2 linked regions of the Methanolobus zinderi genome follow. Each later gene encodes a partner of the first gene's protein in a complex. Links are inferred from orthologs where the notes say so. Each region holds a gene or a part of one and is shown in the gene's direction. Other genes may lie near its edges.

The links.
Region 2: the proteins of fen (region 1) and HWN40_RS10680 are in contact, whole or in part, in a crystal structure (PDB 1RXZ), measured with the Archaeoglobus fulgidus proteins. The link is inferred for Methanolobus zinderi from one-to-one orthologs. Residues at the interface, in WP_010877775.1 of Archaeoglobus fulgidus: Lys326, Ser327, Thr328, Gln329, Ala330, Thr331, Leu332, Glu333, Arg334, Trp335, Phe336; in WP_010877842.1 of Archaeoglobus fulgidus: Asn43, Val44, Ala45, Met46, Pro120, Arg121, Pro123, Leu125, Gln151, Met192, Ser194, Asn218, Tyr219, Pro220, Ile237, Leu238, Ala239, Pro240, Arg241, Ile242, Glu243, Ser244.

The regions. Positions count from the first base shown.
Region 1 is NZ_CP058215.1:65,825-76,991, reverse strand. What follows is about bases 4,889-7,666. They hold fen (flap endonuclease-1), read left to right. Parts: upstream 4,889-5,658; coding sequence 5,659-6,675; downstream 6,676-7,666. Other genes in these bases: gpmI (2,3-bisphosphoglycerate-independent phosphoglycerate mutase), read right to left, coding at 6,672-7,666; HWN40_RS00335 (hypothetical protein), read left to right, coding at 5,333-5,623; HWN40_RS00340 (hypothetical protein), read left to right, coding at 4,903-5,226. Outside these bases: HWN40_RS00375 (methanogenesis marker 6 protein), read left to right, coding at 1-76; HWN40_RS00370 (methanogenesis marker 5 protein), read left to right, coding at 86-547; HWN40_RS00365 (methanogenesis marker 15 protein), read left to right, coding at 544-1,785; HWN40_RS00360 (methanogenesis marker 17 protein), read left to right, coding at 1,790-2,389; HWN40_RS00355 (methanogenesis marker 7 protein), read left to right, coding at 2,389-3,324; HWN40_RS00350 (carboxymuconolactone decarboxylase family protein), read left to right, coding at 3,362-3,835; HWN40_RS00345 (presenilin family intramembrane aspartyl protease PSH), read right to left, coding at 3,839-4,753; more of gpmI, read right to left, coding at 7,667-8,216; HWN40_RS00320 (MATE family efflux transporter), read right to left, coding at 8,255-9,628; HWN40_RS00315 (hypothetical protein), read right to left, coding at 9,746-10,075; peptide-methionine (R)-S-oxide reductase MsrB, read left to right, coding at 10,275-10,673; HWN40_RS00305 (cupredoxin domain-containing protein), read right to left, coding at 10,713-11,132. UniProt on the Methanocaldococcus jannaschii protein: Structure-specific nuclease with 5'-flap endonuclease and 5'-3' exonuclease activities involved in DNA replication and repair.
Region 2 is NZ_CP058215.1:2,164,216-2,175,393, reverse strand. The notes cover bases 2,946-5,734. They hold HWN40_RS10680 (DNA polymerase sliding clamp), read left to right. Parts: upstream 2,946-3,865; coding sequence 3,866-4,603; downstream 4,604-5,734. Other genes in these bases: HWN40_RS10670 (cobyrinic acid a,c-diamide synthase CobB), read right to left, coding at 5,693-5,734; priL (DNA primase regulatory subunit PriL), read left to right, coding at 4,578-5,696; HWN40_RS10685 (transcription factor S), read left to right, coding at 3,429-3,743; HWN40_RS10690 (NUDIX domain-containing protein), read left to right, coding at 3,035-3,451; artA (archaeosortase A), read right to left, coding at 2,946-2,969. Also shown: hisC (histidinol-phosphate transaminase), read left to right, coding at 1-499; HWN40_RS10710 (dihydroneopterin aldolase family protein), read right to left, coding at 484-837; HWN40_RS10705 (archaetidylserine synthase), read right to left, coding at 855-1,517; HWN40_RS10700 (phosphatidylserine decarboxylase), read right to left, coding at 1,524-2,144; more of artA, read right to left, coding at 2,145-2,945; more of HWN40_RS10670, read right to left, coding at 5,735-7,012; GTP 3',8-cyclase MoaA, read left to right, coding at 7,098-8,033; HWN40_RS10660 (hypothetical protein), read left to right, coding at 8,023-8,172; 5'/3'-nucleotidase SurE, read right to left, coding at 8,219-9,007; HWN40_RS10650 (hypothetical protein), read right to left, coding at 9,082-9,498; HWN40_RS10645 (hypothetical protein), read right to left, coding at 9,561-9,854; alaS (alanine--tRNA ligase), read left to right, coding at 10,145-11,178.

The DNA.
Region 1 (11,167 bases):
CCCGTTGAAAGAGACCGGGAAAAAGAAAAAACTTGAGGTCAAACAACTGGAAGATATCATTGAATCCGCGTTATGAGGCATTATCATGGTAAAAGTCATTATTTATCCTACAAACAGTCTGATACTCTCGGACCTTGTCGAGAGATTCGGGCATACACCCATTGCTATGATGGAAAAAATTAAGGAGAAGATATCCACCGTGAGTGTGGATTCACCTCCGTTGAATATTACGGCAGAGGAACCAAAGACCGGATTGAAGTATGCAGCCGTTGAAGTGCCCGCTGGTGTCAGGGGAAGGATGGCGATAGTGGGTCCCATGATCGATGAGGCGGAAGCAGCCATCATTGTGAACGAATCGCCCATGTCCTTTGGGTGCATGGGTTGTGCACGTACCAACGAGCTCACAAAATTCCTGATAAGAGAGCGTGACATCCCAATGCTTGAAGTGGACTATCCCACAGGGGACGAGGAGGCCAGGGAATTCGTGTATGAGATAGGTGAATTCTTAAAATCTCTGCCCGGTGGCAAGAAGGAGGGTGAACAGTGAAGGACGAAGGTGTTGTAAAAGTAGCCCTGGTATCATGCGGCTCCGAGTATGCGGGGGTTCATGGTGAACTTGAGTCCGTGGCGGAATCGGTCAATGCAAAACTTGTCTATCCTGAGATCGATGTTGCTTCCCTGGATAATATGGGAAAGGATTTTGGTATTGAGGCTGCAAGTCCCGATCTTCGCCTGATGATGGCAAGAGCAAAGGCTGTTGTGGAAGGCATTGCGGATGTGGACGGTGTATTCATCACCTCCTGTTTCAGGTGTGCAGAGGCTGCAATTGTCAGAAATGAAGTGCGTCGCTATATTCACAGATATTCGGATATTCCTGTTATCAGTTATTCTTTCACGGAACGTACAACCGCTGCAACCCTGATGACCCGTATGGAAGCCCTCACGACCATTGCAAGACGCAGGCATCTGCTTGCAAGGGAGAACCAGAGCGGTCTGACAGCGGGTATAGATTCTGGTTCCACCACCACCAAGGCCGTTATTATGAAGGATGATGAGATCATCGGTTCCGGCTGGGTGCCCACGATCAAGGTTATCGAGAGTGCTACAGAGGCCTTTGATCAGGCACTTGAGGAAGCAGGTGTCAAACGTGAGGACATACAGGCAATGGGAACCACGGGCTATGGTCGTTTCCTGGTTGGTGAACACTTTAACGCTCAGCTTATACAGGAAGAGATCACGGTAAACTCCAAGGGAGCGGTTTACCTTGCTGACAAGCAGAAGGGTTCGGCCACTGTCATCGACATAGGAGGTATGGATAACAAGGCCATATCCGTTGAGGATGGTATCCCCGGAATGTTTACCATGGGAGGCATCTGCGCCGGTGCATCAGGTCGTTTCCTGGATATGACCGCCAAGAGGCTGGGTGTGGACATTACCGAACTGGGCGCGCTGGCAGTAAAGGGCATGCAGCAAAATGTGAGCATGAACAGTTACTGTATTGTTTTCGGTATCCAGTCCCTGGTGAACTCACTTGCAAAGGGTGCAAGTCCCGAAGACGTTGCTGCTGCTGCCTGTTACAGTGTTGTGGAACAGATATTCGAGCAGCAACTGCAGGAAGTCGATGTAAAGGAACCTCTCATACTTGTGGGAGGATCATCACTTATTGAGGGTGTTCCCAAGGCACTTGGTGACCTGCTAAAGGTTGAGGTACTTGTTCCTCCGAACTCCCATCTGATCGGTGCGGTGGGAAGTGCCTTGCTTGCATCAGGATATGTGGAGGATTAACTCCATGGAAGCTCTCGAGACCTTTATTGTAGAATCCACGGTACCTGAGGAAGGTGAAGCTTACAGGAGCATAATCTCGGACGTCATCTCGGAGCTTGTACTGGGCGGAGCCATCGGTAGAATAAAGGTTGTCATCAGGCCCGAGGATTCGCTCTTTCAGATGGCTATTATCCTGAGAGGAAGCCAGAACCCTGTAAAACTCTCAGACTTTGGCGAGGCAGGATACGGGGCACTGGAAAAGAAAGAGGTCAAAATCACGATCAATGAGGAAAAGTATCTGCCTGCCCTGCTTGAGAAACTGTGGGCAAGGTACGGCCGTGGAAATGTGACACAACCCGAGAGAAGGACCGTTCTTGTAAGACAAAAAGGTGATCTTGAAACGGAGATAGAGTTCCTGATGGAAATGGTGGTTGCCGATCCGAAACAGACCCTGCTCTCAAGACTTGTGGAAATGGCAATAAGGTCAACTCCCGAGGGTTTCAGGGTGCGTTATCATTCCATGAAGGACAATTATTTTATTTTCGTGGCCAGTGAGGACAGCCTCAGACCCGAATGGATAGATGAAGGGCATAAGATACTTGCCGAACTACAGGAGGTGGAATAATGGCTGCAGTGCTTGAACCGTATATCTACGAAGGTGGTATCCATAAGCACACCCTGATCACCGAACTTCTGGAAGATCTGGGCGGATACCTGATACAGAAGGTACCGGCTGCCACAGAAGTCACCCTTACCATGCTGATACCCCGGGAAGATGTGCATCTGATCGAGGAGCTCGGCAAGAAACTGCTCGGCACACTCACAAAGGCTCCGCTCACGGGCACTGAAATCGCCGTGGTGTCTCCTACATTGGCATCCCATCACCTGCCCCACTCTGCCTGCGACGTTGCAGAGCACCTGCGCAGGGATGGTGCCAATACGAATATGCTCGGTCTTGCAAGAGGTATGGGAAGAAGGGTTGCGCTGTCTGCTGACTATGAGCGCAGGCTTATAAACGAGCATGATCTGGCTGTATTCTCTTTTGGTACCTTCAGTGACTGTATCAAGAACAAAAAACCAAAGCTTCTTGAAGGTGTGAGGATTCCCAAGGTAGTGACCGGAGGCCCGGAGCTTAAGACCGAGGAGGTTGCACATGCCGATGTGTATGTGGGTAATATAGGAAGGGTTGCCCACCGTCTGCGCAAATCGGATGAGATCAGTTCACTGGATGTCATGAACCAGAAGGTCGGTGAGGTCGTGGAAAAGATGCGTGAGGAACTTGCAAAGGATCCTCTGGCGGTACTGCCCCCGAGGGTTATGAAGGAAGTGCATGAACAGGTACCTCAGATATACGAGGTACTCACGCCAGCCCCGATAACCCTGCAGCTTGACGGTCTGCGCATAAAACTTCCCTACGGGCAGTTCCATGAAAAGATAGAGAACCTTGAATTCGATGAGGGTATAAGGCTTTCAGAGCTTGCAAGGATAACCCCCTCCAAAATGAAAAATTATATATTGGTCAAAATCAAACGTGAATCTGAGGTTGGCTTTGTTATTTGACAGCAATCGTCCATCTCTCTGAACCGAGGCTGTTCTCATGGAAATCGAAAAGATACGGAAAACTATTGATAAGGATACCGACGAGGCTGTAGAAGATATTCTCACAGAGGTGGAAGAACGTTATGGTGAAATTCCGTATATTGTGAATTTCATGAAGGACATGCCCGAGCTGTTCATCCCGAGGATGATATACGAGAACAGCGTCATGCGTGAGTTCAGGCGTATGGACCCTAAAACTGTGGAACTCATATGTATTGCTGTTTCCTCAGCACTTCGGTGCGAATACTGTCTGAAGACCCATGTAAGGGTTGCGAAGAGACTTGGAGTATCAAAGGAAGAGATATTCGATTCTATTCTGATTGCTTCCACGATATCCAATGCCGCCGTGCTTGCTGAAGGTACACGTTCCCTGGACTCGGAATTCAGCGAGGATGAGTCCGAAAAGCAGAATAGCAGGGATGGTACCTGCACGATCTGCAATATCGCTTCGGAGCTTCCCGAAGAAGAATAATTTTCAGTAGAAAGGTGTTCCTGCTATGAGAACGCCTACGATGTAACCCAGGATCACACCACCGTTCAAAAATGGTAGTCCTGCCTGTGGTTTTCCTCTCATTACAAGTACTGTTAGTGCAATGAATCCCACTAGAGTACCTACCATGGCTGCCAGTGCCGGGATGTTTATGAATCCTGCTATCCGGTATGCGTCTGTGAGGAAGATGTTTGCCGATACCACAAGTATGGTCGGCATGATGGCGTCTCCCAGACCCATGAAGAACGCTTCCCTCTCCTCTCCCTCTTCTTTTTTGAAGGAGTCCTCGATAAAGGAATATTTCATGTGCTTTGGCATCACGAAAAGTATTGGGAGACGCATATCCATAACTCCTTCTGCAAGGTCTATCATGTGTTTTGTCCTGTAAACTGCGATGGCATCATATATTGCCAGAAGTCCGAGGAGTACCACCACCGGTATTATGGAAAGTGAGATGCCGAATATTGCACTGGCTCCCGCACCGATTAGCAGTCCCACTGTGTTTATCACATACCATTCCGGGAACTTATAGAGGAGCACGGTCAGGATCACGGCAAGGGAAATTGAGATCACGTTATTGATCAGAGCGGATACTGTGGTAAGTGCAAACAGAGCGTAGAATACATAATACATCGTTGAAGCCACTGCAAGCAGGATGACCAGTTGTATTATCCACTGCATACCTCTTCTGATGGCCATCAGCAGCAGGAATGTGAATACGAGTATGGCACCAATGTAGAATATGGCGTTTGAGGCATCATCAGGGTCTTCGAATGCCCTCATATCCTCGGCCACCATGGGTGCGGCCAGTAGAAGGGCCACCAGCTGTACGATTATAATGATACCTGCCATTGCGAGCATTGGCCTGTATTCTTTGAAGCTTTTTTCCTCCGAACTCAATTAATAAACTCCCGTTATTTATTACAAATATTTATATCAGTTCCAAATATGTTATGAGCATATATATTTAATACTATGCCACATCTCTGTCAAATATAAAACCTATAAGTACAATAGGATACCCATATAAAGCAAAAGAGGGAACGAAAATGGAAAGCCGGGATATTATATTCTCAGTTGTAATGGTAGTGTCTGCGTTTGTTCTGACATATGAATGGCTTGGAAGGTTCAAGTACAGTCCGGCAAACGCTCTGATCATACTTGCCGCCATCGTGATGGTTGGTTCTCTGGCAGCTATGATCCTGTCTGTAGATATGCGTCTCAGAAAAATAGACAGCATGCTTGAGGCAAAGGAACGTTCATTGAGAATAAATGTCCAGAGCGTCGAGGGCAACCTTGACAAGAGGATGAACGAGGTTCTTGGCAGAGTGGATGACGTAATGAACTCTCTGGAAAGGACCCGTTACAGATGAATTTTCTTCTTTTTCCAGTTTATTCCAGCATTAATCCGAAAGTCATATTAACAGGATGTTATGTACATGGGATTCAATGTCTTCCATTCTAGTGAGAGGTGCGTAAATGCGCATTAACTTAGAACCGGTAGGAATAATTAAAAAAGCTGGTAAATGTTCTGAGGTTCTCATTTATTCCGAGTTCGAGCAGTTGATAAAGAATATCGCTACAAGGCTTGGAAATAGTGATCCTGCAGAACAGAGTCTTCTTATTGTTCACAGAAATAAGGACAATAAAGACATTCATCAGGTACAGGTTACGAAAACAAATATTATCGATCGGGTGGGGAATATCTTAAAAGTGGGGAAGATAGATGCCAACGATGACTCGGTCATCGACGTAAGGCTCAACGAGTAATTATAAGACTCTATTTGAAAAAAGGATGAAAATAAATGGGTACTGATATAGGGGACCTCTTGAAGAAAAGGCCGGTGGAACTGCCAGATCTGACTGCCAGAGTGGTCGCCATCGATGCATACAATACCCTGTACCAGTTCCTGAGCATAATACGCCAGAGGGATGGCACTCCTCTTAAGGATTCCAGCGGGAATATCACATCCCATCTGTCGGGAATACTGTACCGGATGACAAATCTAGTGGAAGCAGGAGTAAAACCTGTTTTTGTTTTTGATGGCAAGCCCCCCGAACTGAAGTCCGGGACCATTGAAAAGCGCTCCCAAATCCGTGAGAGTGCAAAGATAAAAGCCACCGAAGCGCGTGAAAAGGGACTGGCCGAAGAAGCGTACAAGTATGCACAGGCTTCCTCAAAGGTGGATGCCACAATAGTTGAGGATTCTAAGAAACTGCTTGATGCAATGGGAATCCCCTTTGTGGATGCACCCTCGGAAGGTGAGGCACAGGCAGCTTATATGGTCAGAAAAGGAGATGCTGATCTTATAGGTTCACAGGACTATGATTCTCTGCTTTTTGGTGCTCCGTCTGTGGTCAGGAACCTGACCGTCTCCGGGAGGAGGAAACTGCCCGGAAAGAACATCTATGTGGATGTGAAACCTGAGATAATCGATCTTGAGGAATCCCTGACAGAACTTGGGATAAGTCATGAACAGCTTATCGATCTTGCTCTCTGTGTCGGAACCGACTACAACAGCGGACTCGAGAAGGTCGGCCCTAAAACGGCACTCAAGCTGGTAAAAGAGCATGGCAGTATTGAGAATATTCTGGATGCAAAGAAAGCTGAGATCGACAAACTGGAATCGATTAAGGGATTCTTCACGGACCCTCCGGTATCAGATGATTATGAGCTGAAATGGAGCAAACCAAAAATTGAAACTGTTATCGATCTGCTCTGCACGGAACATGACTTTTCAAATGCCAGGGTTACAAAGGCACTGGAACGCCTGGAAGCATCTTCCGGGGGCGGCCAGAGTACCCTTGACAAATGGTTCTAATTTTTGACAAGCAGTGAATCGCCTGTCATATCCTCAGGCTTTTCTATGCCAAGCATCTCAAGCATTGAGGGTGCTATATCGGCAAGCTTTCCGTTTTTCAGAGATATGCCCTTATCCGGATTTACAAGAACACATTTTACAGGGTTGCAGGTGTGTGCGGTATGTGCTCCTCCTGTGTCATAATCCAGTATCTTCTCGGCATTACCGTGATCCGCTGTGATAAACGCCGCTCCGCCTGCATTTATCAGAGCATCGATAATCTTTCCTACACACTCATCCACCGCTTCTACAGCTTTGACCGTGGCATCAAAGAAACCCGAGTGTCCGACCATATCCATGTTCGCAAAATTGAGGATAATTGCATCATATTTGCCTGATCTGATACGCTTTACAAGCTCGTCCGTGACCTCATAGGCACTCATTTCAGGTTTCAGGTCGTATGTGGAGACCTTTGGGGATGGTATGAGACATCTTTCTTCTCCGGGGTTCTGTTTCTCCTCTCCGCCATTGAAAAAGAAAGTAACATGGGCGTACTTCTCGGTTTCAGCGATACGGAGCTGTTTTCTGCCAGCTTTGCTCAGGACCTCGCCCAGTGTATTTTTTATTGTCTCAGCAGGGAATGCCACCGGGACATCCAGTTTCTCATCGTACTCGGTCATGCATACATAGAACACATCCGGTTCTGCTTTTCTTTCAAATCCTTCAAAATCCTTCTCCACAAAAGCATATGTGAGCTGGCGTGCCCTGTCCGGCCGGAAGTTAAAGAAAATTACCGAATCTCCGTCCTTCACAGTTGCAACAGGATTGCCTTCTTCGTCAACTATCACCGTGGGTTTGACGAACTCATCGTTCTCACCCCTGTCATAGGCAAGTTCTATGGCTTTAACCGGGTTTCCTGCAACAAGTCCTTCTCCAAGTGTGAGAGCATCGTATGCTAGCTCCGTCCTCTGCCATCTCTTATCACGATCCATTGCATAGTATCGGCCCGATACAGTTGCCACCTGTCCGTAGCCGGTATCTTTCATGAGCTTTTCCTGCTCCTGCATATCTTTGAGTGCTGCTCTTGGTGGCACGTCCCTGCCGTCAAGGAATGTGTGGATGTAGACGTTGTCAAGTCCTTCTCTTTTTCCCATTTCCACAAGAGCTCTCATGTGGCTCATGTGGCTGTGTACTCCACCATAGGAGAACAGGCCCATTATATGAAGCGAGGAAGCGTTCTTCTTTACATTCTCAATAGCCCTGAGAAGAACAGGATTTTCAAAAAAAGAGCCATCTTCTATTGCCTTGTTAATCCTGGTGTAATCCTGATAAACTATCCTTCCGGCACCGATATTCAGGTGACCTACCTCTGAATTTCCCATCTGTCCTTCGGGAAGTCCCACGGCATTCCCTGCAGCATTCAGCAGGCAGGAAGGATATTTCTCTACAAGGCTGTCCAATACAGGTGTTTTTGCAGCCTGGATCGCATTACCGGTTTTTTCCTCTGTATAGCCCCATCCGTCAAGTATCATTAACAAAAGAGGCTTTTTAACCTGTGACATATGGGTTGAGATATGTCTGAAGGTTCATAAATGCGTTGTTATGGTTCCAGGCTTACGGGATTGTTCAGCAGGCGGAATTCCCTGTTTACCATTATGAGCGTGACCAGAAATGAAAGGCCGTCCGAGAGCGGGAACGCCATCCATACTCCTGTTAACTGGAAAAAGTTCGGGAGTATCAGCACAAAAGGTATCAGGAACAGCAACTGCCTGCTCATTGAAAGTATGAAGGAGGGTTTTGCCTTTCCGATAGCCTGGTAAAAGGAGGCTCCAACTATCTGGAAACCAACCAGTGGCACGGCTATTACCATTATGCGTGTGGCATACTGGCCGGAATTTATGAGTTCCTGATCACTGCTGAAAATACTGAACAACTGTTCTGGGAAAAGGAACAGAAGCAGGAAACCCGTGACCGACATTATGGTTGTGATAGCGATTGAAAGCCTGACGGACTGTTTTACTCTGTCGAAGTTTCTGGCTCCATAATTGTATCCGACAATGGGCTGCAATCCCTGTATCACACCGAACATGGGCATGAAAGTGAACATGAAGAGCCGGTTGATTATTCCGAATATGGCGATCGCAATATCTCCTCCGTATACTGCAAGTGCATTGTTCAGCACTATTATCATCAGACTGCTGGAAGCATTCCTTGCAAGTGGACTGGAGCCAATCGCCAGTATCTCTTTTACAATACCGATATCCGGTTTGAGATATCTCATGTGGAAGTTCAGCATGCTTCTGCCCGTCGCAAAATAGTGGACCAGATAGAAGGCTCCCACTGCCTGTGCCAGGACCGTGGCTATTGCAGCACCCTTTATGCCCATATCAAAACCGAAGATAAATACGGGATCCAGTAGAATATTTAGCCCTGCTGATGCTACCATGGTGTACATTGCTACCTTCGCATTGCCTTCGGACCTGACAACGTTGTTCATTGCCAGAGCATAGATGAAGAACACAGAACCCAGAAGTATTATACTCAGATAGTCCAGAGAATACGGTAAGATCGTTTCAGTGGCCCCGAAGAGTTTCAGGATTGGGACTATGAAAATGCTTCCAAGTATGGTTATCAGTACGCTGGATATTATGACCAGGGACAGGATATTTCCCATTGTCCTTTCTGCCTTCTCGTGATTCTTCTCCCCGAGGGCACGTGAGATTATGGACGATCCGCCAATTCCCATTGCAAGGGCAATGGACATTACGATCATCATTATCGGGAATGCTATGGCGATACCTGCGATTCCCTGTATGCTGTTCTCGCCCAGGGCCTGTCCGACAAAGACCGTATCCACGACATTGTAGAGGGCCTGCACTATCATACCTATGGTTGCAGGTGCGGACAGTCTGAAAAGCAACTTCCCTATGCTTTCATCGGCCAGTAACTTACTACGCTCATGCAAAACTTTCATCCTCGATACTGTGAAAACAGGATGGTATATTAGAAGAACAAAGCTATATATGATTTTCTTCGCTAATTAATCATGATCGAATGTGAAAGATGCGAACGCAGCGAACTGGTCTGAGAGTTACGATGCTCTTATTCTTGACAGCAGCATATTGAACATGAGTAAGAGATTGCTTTCGAACATGATGACATCAATGTTGCTCCTGTCCCTTTTAGTTGCACTCAGCACCGTGAACTCAAGGTCTTTTTCAGCTTCCGTGCGTATAAGCTCAAAGGGATTGGAAAAATCCTTTTTTTTCTCAATGACGGCCCTGCGGATATAGAAAGGATCCAGGTAGTTATTGATCCACAGGGAAAGCTCTTTCCTGTACTTGATGGAAAGTGCCATGTTCCTGATTCTCTTCAATGCATAGTTCCGGTTTTCTTCGCAATATGCAGTCCATTCAGGCATTTTATACCTCCCGTGTTTGATCCGGATTCGGATCTCAAACCATTCCCGATTAAATATTGATTTCAGTCAATAATAAATTTACTCCTCTCAATATTTATATTTATCTTATTATTTAATTGGTTTTTTCTTTTCGATATTTATTTATCCGAGTATAAGCCACTTTTATACGGGGAACAATTCGAATTCCGGAGTTCTGGTTATGGTAGAAAAGATCGAAAAGTCAGAAGAAGAGTGGAAGCAGATACTTTCAAGGGATGAGTTTTTAGTCCTGCGGAAAAAAGGCACAGAACCGGCTTTTACAGGTAAGTATTATGATCTCAAGGAAAAGGGAACTTACCTGTGTGCAGCATGCGGTCAGGAGCTTTTCAGCTCGGAAGATAAATATGATTCCGGTACAGGCTGGCCGAGTTTTACAAAGCCTATTTCCGAGGACCGTGTTATACGCAAAGTGGACAATAGCTACTTCATGCAACGCACTGAGGTTCTGTGCAGCAGGTGTGGCAGCCATCTGGGTCATGTATTCGACGACGGTCCCAAACCCACAGGTGAGAGGTTCTGTATGAACTCAATATCACTGGATTTTAAAAAAGAGGAATAGGACTAAAGGATTAAAATTAAGTGAGAGAAACCCTCACCCTTATCTGACATTTACCTTGAGAGTCATCTCAGGTACATCTTCTACACTGAAGGTATAGGTTCCGCTTTCAGTGAAGGTGTAAGCGAACGCATCGTTGGAATCCATTTCCTGATCTTCGAAAAGACCGTCATCACTTACCAGTGTATATGTGCCCTGTGGCTTATAGTTCCTCCAGGCTACTGTGTCACCTCTGTTTATTTCAAGCTCGGAAGGTTTCATCATACCGTAGTATTCCATTCTTACGGCATAGTCCTGCCCTTCTCCGGTAACTGTATCAGAGACTTCTGTTGCCTCTTCCATTGATGCTTCTTCACCGGCTTCTTCTCCACTATCAACCTCTTCGGTGCTGTCAGTACATCCGCTGACCATGACACCGGCAAATATCAATACTATTATCAGTACCAGCCATTTATTTTCCATATCTGCCACCCTTTATTGCTAAATTCTATGCATAT
Region 2 (11,178 bases), 2.1 Mb from region 1 along the record:
TGCAGACCGCAACTATGCCGATCTTGTGAACGAGTATGACAACCTTATCATCGGACGAACACTGTCCAAGGCATTCGGACTTGCCGGCATGAGGCTGGGTTATGGTATTATGCCTGCATGGATCAAGCAAGAGTACATGAAGATAGCAACACCCTTTAACATCAGTGTTCCGTCCATTGCAGCAGGTGTTGCGGCATTATCTGAAAACGATCACCTGGAAAAAAGCATTCTCTGTGCCAGGGAAGGGCGCGATTATCTTGCAGAACATATTCCTTTCCGGGTCTACGGCTCGCAGGCTAATTTCGTACTTGTGGATGTTGCACCCTTAAGATCAAAGGATGTTACTGAGAAGCTGTTGAAAAAGGGGATTATCGTCAGGGACTGCAGCTCTTTCAAAGGAGCCGGTGATTCTCTGATACGTGTGACCGTTGGCACAGGCGTGCAGAATGAAATGGTAGTCGAAGCATTCAAAGAAGTTGCAGCTCAGTCAGAGCTGTAAACTTTATCTATTTTCATAAGCGGGTAGTCAAGTTCCTGGTCGAATGCCAGACTCACATCAGCAAGTACTGATTCATATCTCATTGTGATTTTCACATCAAGCATACGGCCTTCCAGTTCGCAGTAGCCGAACTCATCATTCAGTCTGGAACGGATTATGTCCCTGTCGATGGAGACAGTTATGTCTTTGACAAAGGGTTGTACCGAAATGCTTTCCTGTATTGCGGTCTCAAGGCTCTCTACGGTCCTGAGATTGACGGGTGAGCCTGTGAACTGATGGTAGAGGGCTCCAAGCTTGATGCCTGCCTCAAATAATACGTTGTCTCTGTCTGTTATCATGTATGTATCCTTCATTTTTATACAGCCTTTTTTATTGCAGGTGATATCACGTATAGTAACATTATGCCCAGTAAAAGGCTTGCCATTAGATGCGTATAACTCAGGTTGACCGCATAGGACAGAATGGTTATTCCGAAGACCAATGCCACAGGTGTTACGATCTCTGGTTTTCTCGCTTTCATGTATGTGAACCTGCTGATCATGAGCAAGCCAATGACAAAAGCAAGCAGTATTGCCAGATAGCTGTTAAAGTAATTCTCGCCCGCCAGTACATATGCTGAGAGGATGATACCTCCTGCGGTAATCGGGAGTCCCCTGAAAGAGGGAAGACCCTGATGTGATGTATTGAACCTTGCCAGCCTGAGCATCCCGCAGAAAAAGTAAAAGCTGAGTGCTGTAAAAAGCAGATATCCTGCACTCTCGCCCGCAAACGAATAAAGGATAGCAGCGGGGGCAAGTCCGAATGAAACGATATCTGCGAGTGAATCAAGATTTGCTCCCAACTCGCTTCCTGAAAAAAGCCTTGAAAGATATCCGTCAACACCATCTGCCACAGCAGCCGCAAGTATCAGTATGGGGGCAAGATAGGTAAAGCCATCCTGGATCACAATTACTGCCAGCAGTCCACACAGTGAATTGAATAAGGTGACAATGTCGGCTAATTTCAAACTCCGTAAAATGTTTTTTCACTCCTCACAGTCTGTCGCCCTGGCGATCACCGTTAAGCCTGCAAACACCCTGTCACCGATCTCGCAGGCTATGTCAAAGTTCTCGGGGATCGTTACATCAACCCTTGACCCGAAACGTATCATTCCGAACCTCTCTCCCTGTGTCAGGTGATCCCCTTCCCTTACATATGAAACGATTCTTCTGGTAACAGTTCCCGCAATCTGTATGACTTCTACCAGCCCGTGTTCTGTCTCTATGAGCATATGACTGCGCTCGTTCCTGTCCGAATCCTTACAGAATGCAGGTATGTATCCTCCTTTCTTATGCACGATGGAGTGGATCTTTCCGTTAATGGGCACTCTGTTAACGTGGACATTCTGGAAATTCATGAAAATGCAGATCTTCCGTCCCCTGATGTCAACGATCTTTCCGTCGGCAGGTGCAAGCATGATCCTGTCACATTGGTCGACCTTTCTTTCAGGGTCCCGAAAAAAGAATAAAAAGAATATGGTAACGGCAATTCCAAGCAAGGCTATTTTATCCGTATGTGGCCAGCTTAAAAAAAAATGGGCAATGGTAGCGAATATACTGATAGTAACTGCAGTCACTATCCAGGGAGCCGAACCTTTTGCAAGCATCTAATTATTTCCTACGACTTTTTTTAATATATTCTGGATGCATTCGGTGACCAACAGCCATACTCCTTCGATGAGCTCTATAAGTTCCGGAAGGATACGCATGACCACATAAGCTATGGCAAAGAGTGCTATGCCGGATCCTATCTTCCCGATGGTGTGATGTGCGATCTCAAAGCTGTTAGGGCCGAACCATTGGTATCCGTAAGCAGCAATTACGAATACATCCCTTATTATATTTAAACCGTATATAACAGGTACGGAAACGAGGAATGCTTTTAAGTGTTTCTTCCATGGTGCATCCACAGAGATTATGAGCCCGATGAAAAGGGCGATACTCTCAATGGCAGTACAGGCAAGAATTATCTCTACTCTATACCCGTTAAGACCAATCTTGTTCCAGGCTGTCAGTTCCGCGGGCATGTTCAGCAGATGCATCGTCCAGAGTACGTTGTCCGTAACAAGGCCGATGATCCATACATTGAGGGATTCCATCTGTGCAAAGGGGAAGTAGAACAATGATCCAAGGGCTGTTGCGCTTGTTGCCATGGATGTTATGTCTGCTGACTTATTCTCCAGTATCTCCGGATGTCTGTACTCCCTGAACATAGTATATGATATCATCAGACAGAGTATACCTACGGTTATAACCAGCGCGACATTGAAGTAGTCATTGATCTCCAGGTAGTGCCCTGGCTGGATGAACCAGTGTATTGCAAAGAATACCCAGCCTGCCGCACCCAGCAGTTTGCGCCAATTCTTTTTTCTGGGTGTAAGCGCACTGGCAAGCATGAATGCCACAGCAACCCAAAGTACATTTTCTATCATTTACAAGCACCTTTAATAGGTATGCGCTCTATATATTTGATTTAGCGTATTAAGTTTTTGTTCCTATGTGCCCCGAAACACCAAAACTGACAGTTGATGCTGTGATCCTGTATGATGGCAGAATTGTCCTGATACGGCGTAAAAACCCTCCTTTTCAGGGAAAGTTTGCTTTGCCGGGTGGTTTTGTTGAAATAGGTGAGACCGTGGAAGCAGCGGTGGTACGGGAGGCTCTGGAGGAAACCGGGCTGTCGATAGAAATAGTTAAGTTACTTGGGGTATACTCTGACCCCCGGCGTGACCCAAGAGGACATACGGTAAGTGTGGTCTATCTGTCAGTCGGTAGTGGAGATCTCAAAGCAGGTTCAGATGCCAGTGGCGCACATCTCTTTGATATTTCGAATTTACCCGAAATGGCGTTTGACCACAATATGATATTAGAGCAGTCACAAGGTGAGATTGATGGAATTTTGTCCAAAATGTAAAAGTATGATGTTTCCGGTAAAAGGTGTCTCTCAGTGCAGGAAATGCGGTTATGTGAAAGAAAAGGAAGCCAAAGATGGATCACTGGTGTCCAGATCGGAGCGCTCCGACAGGGAAGTAACGGTCCTTGAAGGTGAGACCGCACAGGGTCTTCCGACAACATCAGTCAGGTGTGAGGAATGTGGCCATAACGTCGCATACTGGTGGCTTCGCCAGCTCAGGTCTGCTGATGAATCTGAAACACGTTTCTTCAAGTGTACCAAATGTGGAACTACCTGGCGTGAGTATGATTAATATATAATTACTGCACAATATAAGGGCAGGTTGCACAAACTTTCAGATTATTTTCACGAAAGCTTTTATTAGTAAATGTGTATAATGACCTAAAAATCAAATTTATTTGGCGGAGAATCCAGATGTTCAAGGCAACAATCGATGCAGATACACTTAAGAGTTCCATAGAGGCACTTTCAGTTCTTGTTGATGAGGCGAGGTTCAAAATATCTCCGGAAGGATTTACTGTCAGGGCGGTGGACCCTGCGAATGTGGCAATGGTCAGTTTTGAACTCGGTTCAAATGCCTTTGAAGAATTCGCTGCTGATGACAGTGAGATAGGCATGGACCTGTCCAAGATCAGCGACATTTTCGGCGTGGCAGGAAGAGATGACAAGGTAAGTATGGAACTTGATGAGATGTCGCAGAAGATGTCACTTCACGTTGGTGGCCTGTCTTATACCCTTGCATTGCTTGACCCGTCGACCGTCAGGGCAGAGCCCAGGATACCCCAGCTTGAGCTTCCGGCAGAGGTCGTATTAAACGGCAAGGATCTGCAGAGGGCCGTCAAGGCAGCGGAAAAAATTAGCGACCACATGTTACTGGGAGTTGAAGGCGATGCATTCTACATGGAAGCCGAAGGCGATACGGATCGTGTAAGGCTTGATATTCCACGTGACCAGCTCATAGATCTCAAGTCCGGTGAAGCACGTTCGCTCTTCTCACTGGATTATCTATCCGACATAGTCAAACCCGCATCAAAGTCCAATGAAGTAACAGTTGAGCTGGGTAAGGACTTCCCTGTCAAGATCGGTTTCACGATTGCCGGCGGTGAAGGCAGGATCGGATATCTACTTGCCCCACGTATCGAATCTGATTAAGGACATGGAACACAAGGACCTTGCACTATATCCTTACGTAAGCGAGGCTTCCGGTTATGTGGCAAGCCTTGATTTCTCCCTTGACAGGCTGATATCCTCAAGGGCCATGGATTCGGCACGCCTGCGCGGCAAGGAAAGGGTGCTGCAGGCAATTGAGGGCGATATTCTCAAACCCGGTCTTATGAGTTCCGATGATCGTAAGATACTCATCGAGCTCCTTTCCTATCCTTTCTCACGTATACTTGTCTCATGCGTGGACGATTCTTTTCTGACCAGGAGATATGCTCTTGCAGAAGCTGTCTCCTCATACAAATCACTGAAAGGCAGGGAGCCTGCTTTTCTCAGGGAGTTCTCTCTTGAATTCGATATACAGGCGCAATCCGATGATTCCGGTTTCAGGATGCATTTCACGGATTACATCAGGCTTGCAAGTACCCTGAAGGCAAGCGAATGGAAACTGGTGAACCGCAAACTGGATCATGGCTATGTAAAGGTCTCAAAGGATGAATTTGCACGTCTGCTCCAGGAAGGTATCAAAAACCGAATCGAAGGTAGCCTACCTGTATCAGTCCCGGAGGACATACAGCATGCATGTGAGCCCTATCTCGAAGAGATAAAGACCGCGCTTCATGAACGCAAGAGTACCTTCGGGGACGGTACGGAATTCGGTACTGTGGAAAGCGGCCTGTTTCCACCATGTGTTATCTATGCAGTATCACAGACACAGGCAGGTGTCAACCTTGCCCATTCCATGAGGTTTGCAATGACGTCCTTTTTGCTCACTGTGGGTATGTCGGTGGATGATATCATGAACCTTTTTACCACATCTCCTGATTTCGACGAGGAAAAGGCGAGATACCAGGTTGAACATATCGCCGGTGCATCGGGGACAAATTACAAACCACCTTCATGTTCAACAATGAAGACCTACGGCAACTGCTATGCCCCGGACGAGCACTGCAAAAAGGTCAAGCATCCTCTGGGATATTACAGGCGCAAGCTCTGGTTTAAGAACAGGGATGCACAAAAAAATAAAGCAAAGGCACCATCAAAGACTGATGACGCCAAAACCGGATCTAAACCTGATTCTTAACTTCGTTTGTATTCCCTGCATCGGTCAACAAAGCTCTTAACCGGGAATGAGGCAGGGTGTGCATGTGTATAACTTGCCAGTGAGTTGTGTTCGGTGATACAGTCCATACCATCCACGATCCCCTTTCCGCGCTTCATCTCATAGATCAGCTTTGCATCTTTATCACAATATGTGGCTGAATAGTGGAATTCATGTCCCCTGATGGTTCCCCTGATAAAGTCTCCCTTTGCCGTACCCTCGGTGTAGCCAAGAGCCTGAAGCTTTTTTGTCATCACAGTTTCCGCAGGGAATAGGTCTGCCATCTTGTAAACGGTATCCTCTATTTCATAAGATGTTGAAAGGTATTGAAGTCCTCCGCACTCTCCATAGATGGGCATGCCGTCGGTAGAGAGATCTTTCAGGGACTTTGTTGTCTTTGAGCTTTCCAGCTCTGCCATGTGAAGTTCCGGATATCCGCCACCAAAGTACATGCCATCCACATCCGGTACTTCTCCCTCCATGGGGCTGAAGAAGACAACTTCTGCTCCGGCCTGCCTGAAAGCATCGAACATATCCTGATAGTAGAAACAAAATGCGGAATCATATGCGATACCTACCTTCACCCTGTCATCAGAAGGAGTTTCCTCCACAGTTGCATCCCCCATATCCGGGGCACTTTCCGCAATGGAGATTATTGCGTCAAGATCGATATTCTCCTCGATAAAATCTGCCAGTCCTGAGGCATCAAATTCCTGCTCATGTGCCATGTAGAGGCCAAGATGGCGTGAAGGTACGGTTACGTCCTGGTTGCGTGGGAGTGTGCCCACAACAGGGATGTCCTGAATGGAATCAATGATCATCTGTGAGTGTCTCGGGCTGCCTACCTTGTTAAGGATCACTCCTGCAACATTTACATCCTTATCATATTCGGAAAATCCCTTAACCATTGCAGCGGCACTTCTGGACATGCCGTGGACATTGACCACCAGGATCACGGGCACATCTAGTGATTTTGCAACGTGTGCGGAGCTCGCTGTCTCTGTGGCTCCCATGCCGTCGAAGAGCCCCATGACTCCCTCTATCACATTGATGTCCGCATTACTGGAGTATCTGGAAAAAGTGTTTCTCACCCCGTCAACCTGCATCATGAAGGTATCGAGGTTCCTTGAGGGTTTACCGCATATTGCGGTGTGGTATGTGGGGTCGATGTAATCAGGTCCCACTTTGAAAGGTTGTACTTCCATCTGTCTTTTTTTCAGGGCCGCCATTATTCCCATGGACACAGTGGTTTTTCCGACACCACTGTTCGTTCCTGCAAGTAGTACAGCTTTTGTCATGCAGGTTAGTTTGTCCAGTTTGTATATATGTATTGTTCCTGTCCCTATTCAAAATAGTTAAATAAGCGCAGCCTATCTACGTACTATGAATTCATCCGTGGCATGCACCACTCTGACGGATCCGTTCGGACGAACGGTCAGAAGTCTGAGAATGTCCATTACTAACAGGTGTAATCTCAACTGTATTTACTGTCACAACGAAGGAGATCCGGGCAGTGTACGGGAGATGTCGGTTGATACAATTGTAAACATTGTACGGGCGGCTGCGGATTTTGGTGTCGACCGTCTCAAGATATCCGGAGGGGAACCTCTCCTCAGGAAAGACCTTGAGGAGATCCTTGCCGCACTGCCACCGCTTAAGGATGTATCTCTGACCACAAACGCAATTTTGCTAAAGGACAGGGCACAGTCTTTAAAAGATGCCGGGCTGGACCGGGTGAACGTGAGCCTGGATACACTCGACCCTGCAAAGTTTCGCATGATCACAAACTGCAAAAAGGACGTTCTCGGTCAGATACTCGAAGGCATAGAGGAAGCCGTCCGTGTGGGCCTGAAGCCTGTTAAGGTGAATATGGTGCTCCTGAAGGACCTCAACGAGACGGAAATCGAGGATATGCTTGAATTCACGGGGAAGTTCAAGGGAGATGTCATACTGCAACTGATCGAGCTTATGGATTTCAAGGATGTTGCAGAGTTCCACGTTGATGCCGATAAGGTCGAGGATGAACTGCTTGACCGTGCCAGCGATGTCAAAGTACGCAGGATGCATCACAGGAAAAAATACATAATCAATGGTGCAGAAGTGGAATTCGTACGCCCCATTGACAATACGGAATTCTGTGCTAACTGCAACAGGTTACGTGTCACAGCGGAAGGCAAGCTCAAACCCTGTCTGCTTGTGAACAATAATCTGGTGGATGTTTCGGGTGCAAATCCGGAAGAACTGCCGGGCTTGCTGCAGCGTGCAGTGAGCAGAAGAGTGCCTTTTTACACAGAGAGGAGAGATAAAAATGGAAGTTGAACTGACAGTTGACGGTAAAAACATAGAGATAAATCGTTTTGTACAGGATATCCTGGGAAGTACTGTAGTCGGTGCCACAGGAACTCTGCGCGGAGTCGAGGATGACTGCACAGAGATTGTTCTGAAAATAAAGAAATAAATTTTGTCTTTTTCTTTACCTTAATCTTTTATCGACATACTCCTGTTCATAGCAGATGCTCTATCTCCGAGAAGCCAATGGGGGATGTGGCATCCAGTGAGATCGGTGTTACGGATATGTGTCCCTTGCTGACAAGTGCATCAACATCGGTACCCTCTTCGTCTTCATTTATCAGGTCGCCTGCTATCCAGTAGTACGGTCTGCCCCTGGGATCGTGTCTTTCCTCCACATCGGTCCTGAACAGCTTCCTGGAAAGACGCGTGATCTCGATTTCAGTATCTTCTTCTACATGATAGGGCAGGTTGACGTTTAACAGATCCACGTTTTGGGGAAGGCCGTGCTTAATGATTTTCCTGGCTATCCTGTTGACTACCTTGATCCCGACTTCAAAGTCATGCTGATAATCTCTGTGATCATCGAACTTGTCGCCTTCCTCTTTCACCTGAACAGATGCCGCAATTGCGGGTATGCCGTAACTTGCACCCTCGAGTGCCGCACCTATGGTGCCGGAGGTGGTTATTGTATCTGTGCTGATATTCTCTCCGATATTGAAACCTGAAAGTATGAGGTCGGGTTTTTCCTTCATTATTGTGAACATGCCTATGATCACAGAGTCCGTGGGTGTTCCGCCAACCGCGTTCACCTCGACTCCGTCTATTCTGGTCGTCGTCACCCTGAGTGGTTCAAAAATAGATATTGAGCGTCCCACACCACTTTGCTGCATAATGGGTGCGGACACGGTAACATCCCCCAGGTCCGCAACGCTCCTGTAAGCAGCCCTTATGCCTGCGGAATATACGCCATCGTCATTGGTAAGAAGGATCTTTCTGGACATGGCCTACTCTTTGTAGGTTAAAGTTTTAAAGCTAATGGCTAAAATAAAAAAAGCTAAGAGCAAAATCCCGGTGATCACACGTTTGCAAAGATCCTTTTCCTTTCTTTGGAAATGATCTCCTGGTCAGAACCTTCCGGTAATTCCGAGAGGGCTTTGACCTGCTCGATGACCTCAATGTCTTCGCTCATGCTGTCAAGTTGTTCTATTATATCAACAACCGCCTCATTCTGTTCTTCACTGAGGCATTTGTTGTCCCTTGCAATTTCAAGCAATAAGGAAGCATCATCAAGCACCTGGGCAAGTATTGTCCTGTCCATATACTCTCTTGCAAGGTCTGAATCCTTTCCTTTTAATGTTTCATTGAACTCATTCAACTGAGTCTCAAAAAGTCCTATGTCGTAGTGTGAGCTCCTGAAAATCTTCCTAACATAGTCTTCCCTGTAAACCTGTTTGGAATTCTTCAAGACTTTCAGGAGTTTTTTGTAGTCCATTCTCTCTCGTCCTGTTGCAGACCTCGTCCATATGCCTGCAGTTTTTCCCGTGCTAGAACAAATTAACGTTTGTCAGCTACTTTTTTTCTGAGATTCAGATTGGTCTCAGCTTCAAGGGGAGCAGGTGCAATAAGTTTCAATGCGTCATACATCTCAGTGAACTGGCCACCGTTAACGTCATATTCGCCTTCAAGATCTATACCGTATTCTTCTCTGTTTTCTTCGACGATGGGATCACACAGGTATACCTGTAAATTACCACCAGCATCCATGAAAACCGAAGGTCTTGCCCCTGAGTTGTTGTACTCTTCGACCAAACCTCTAAATACAAATGACATATATCGCATTGATTCCATCGGTCATCACCATTTATGCTAGTTTCTGAGCATCTATTTAAACATAATGTACTCGATTTTTTGAGTATGTAGTTTTATGGACAGTTCTATGTTCATAGCATGGCGATAAAAAATCCTCAAAAAATTAATAAACGCACACAATTGACATTATTTATCATGTATATTTATATTGACTATTATATTTTATTGGTTGGCAGATTTTCGGCAAATTTCTATAAGAAACATTTTTAATCATTGGGGCATACTTGGAAGAATAAATTTCATCAAATGATCATCTAGTTGGAATAATTATGCTTGAGGATGAATATCAGCTTGACTTTTTCTATGAAAACGGCTTTATTCGTAAGCAGTGTTCAAAATGCGGTAAATTCTTCTGGACACGGGACCTTGACAGGAATACCTGCGGCGACGCTCCCTGTGATCCATATAGCTTCATAGGTAATCCGGTTTTCAAGAAAAAGTTCGACCTCGCAGAGATGAGGGAATATTATCTTAGTTTTTTCGAAGAAAGAGGCCATACCAGACTGGAAAGATATCCTGTCGTGGCCAGGTGGAGAGACGACATATACCTGACAATCGCATCAATTGCCGATTTCCAGCCATTCGTCACTTCCGGACAGGTACGCCCTCCGGCAAATCCACTGACGATCTCACAGCCATGTATCCGTCTTTCAGACCTTGATGCAGTGGGCAGGAGCGGTCGTCATCTGACCACATTCGAGATGATGGCGCATCATGCCTTCAATAAGAAGGATGAGGTAATTTACTGGAAGGATCACACGCTGGAGCTCTGTGACGAGCTCTTCAACTCCCTTGGTGTGGATCCGCTGGCTGTGACCTATAAGGAGGAACCCTGGGCGGGCGGAGGCAATGCCGGTCCGTGTGTTGAGGCACTTGTAGGTGGTCTTGAAGTAGCAACACTTGTGTTCATGGACCTTGAGCAGTCAAAGGAAGGCAATATTGAGATCAAGGGTGACAAATACCAGAAGATGGATAATTATATCGTTGATACGGGATACGGGCTGGAGAGGTTCGTGTGGGCTTCACAGGGCTCGCCAACCATATATGATGCTGTTTTCCCGAATATTGTCAATGAGCTTATGGAACTTGCGGGGCTTGAACATGAGCTGGACAATACCGAATACTCCAATATCCTTGCCCAGAATGCCCGCCTTGCGGGACTCATGGATGTAAGCGAAAAGGCAAATCTCTTTGAGTTGCGCAAACAGGTTGCGTCCAGTATCGGTATCACCGTGGACAAGCTTTCAGCCATTATGGAGCCAGTGGAGAACATATACGCCATTACCGATCATAGCCGCTGTCT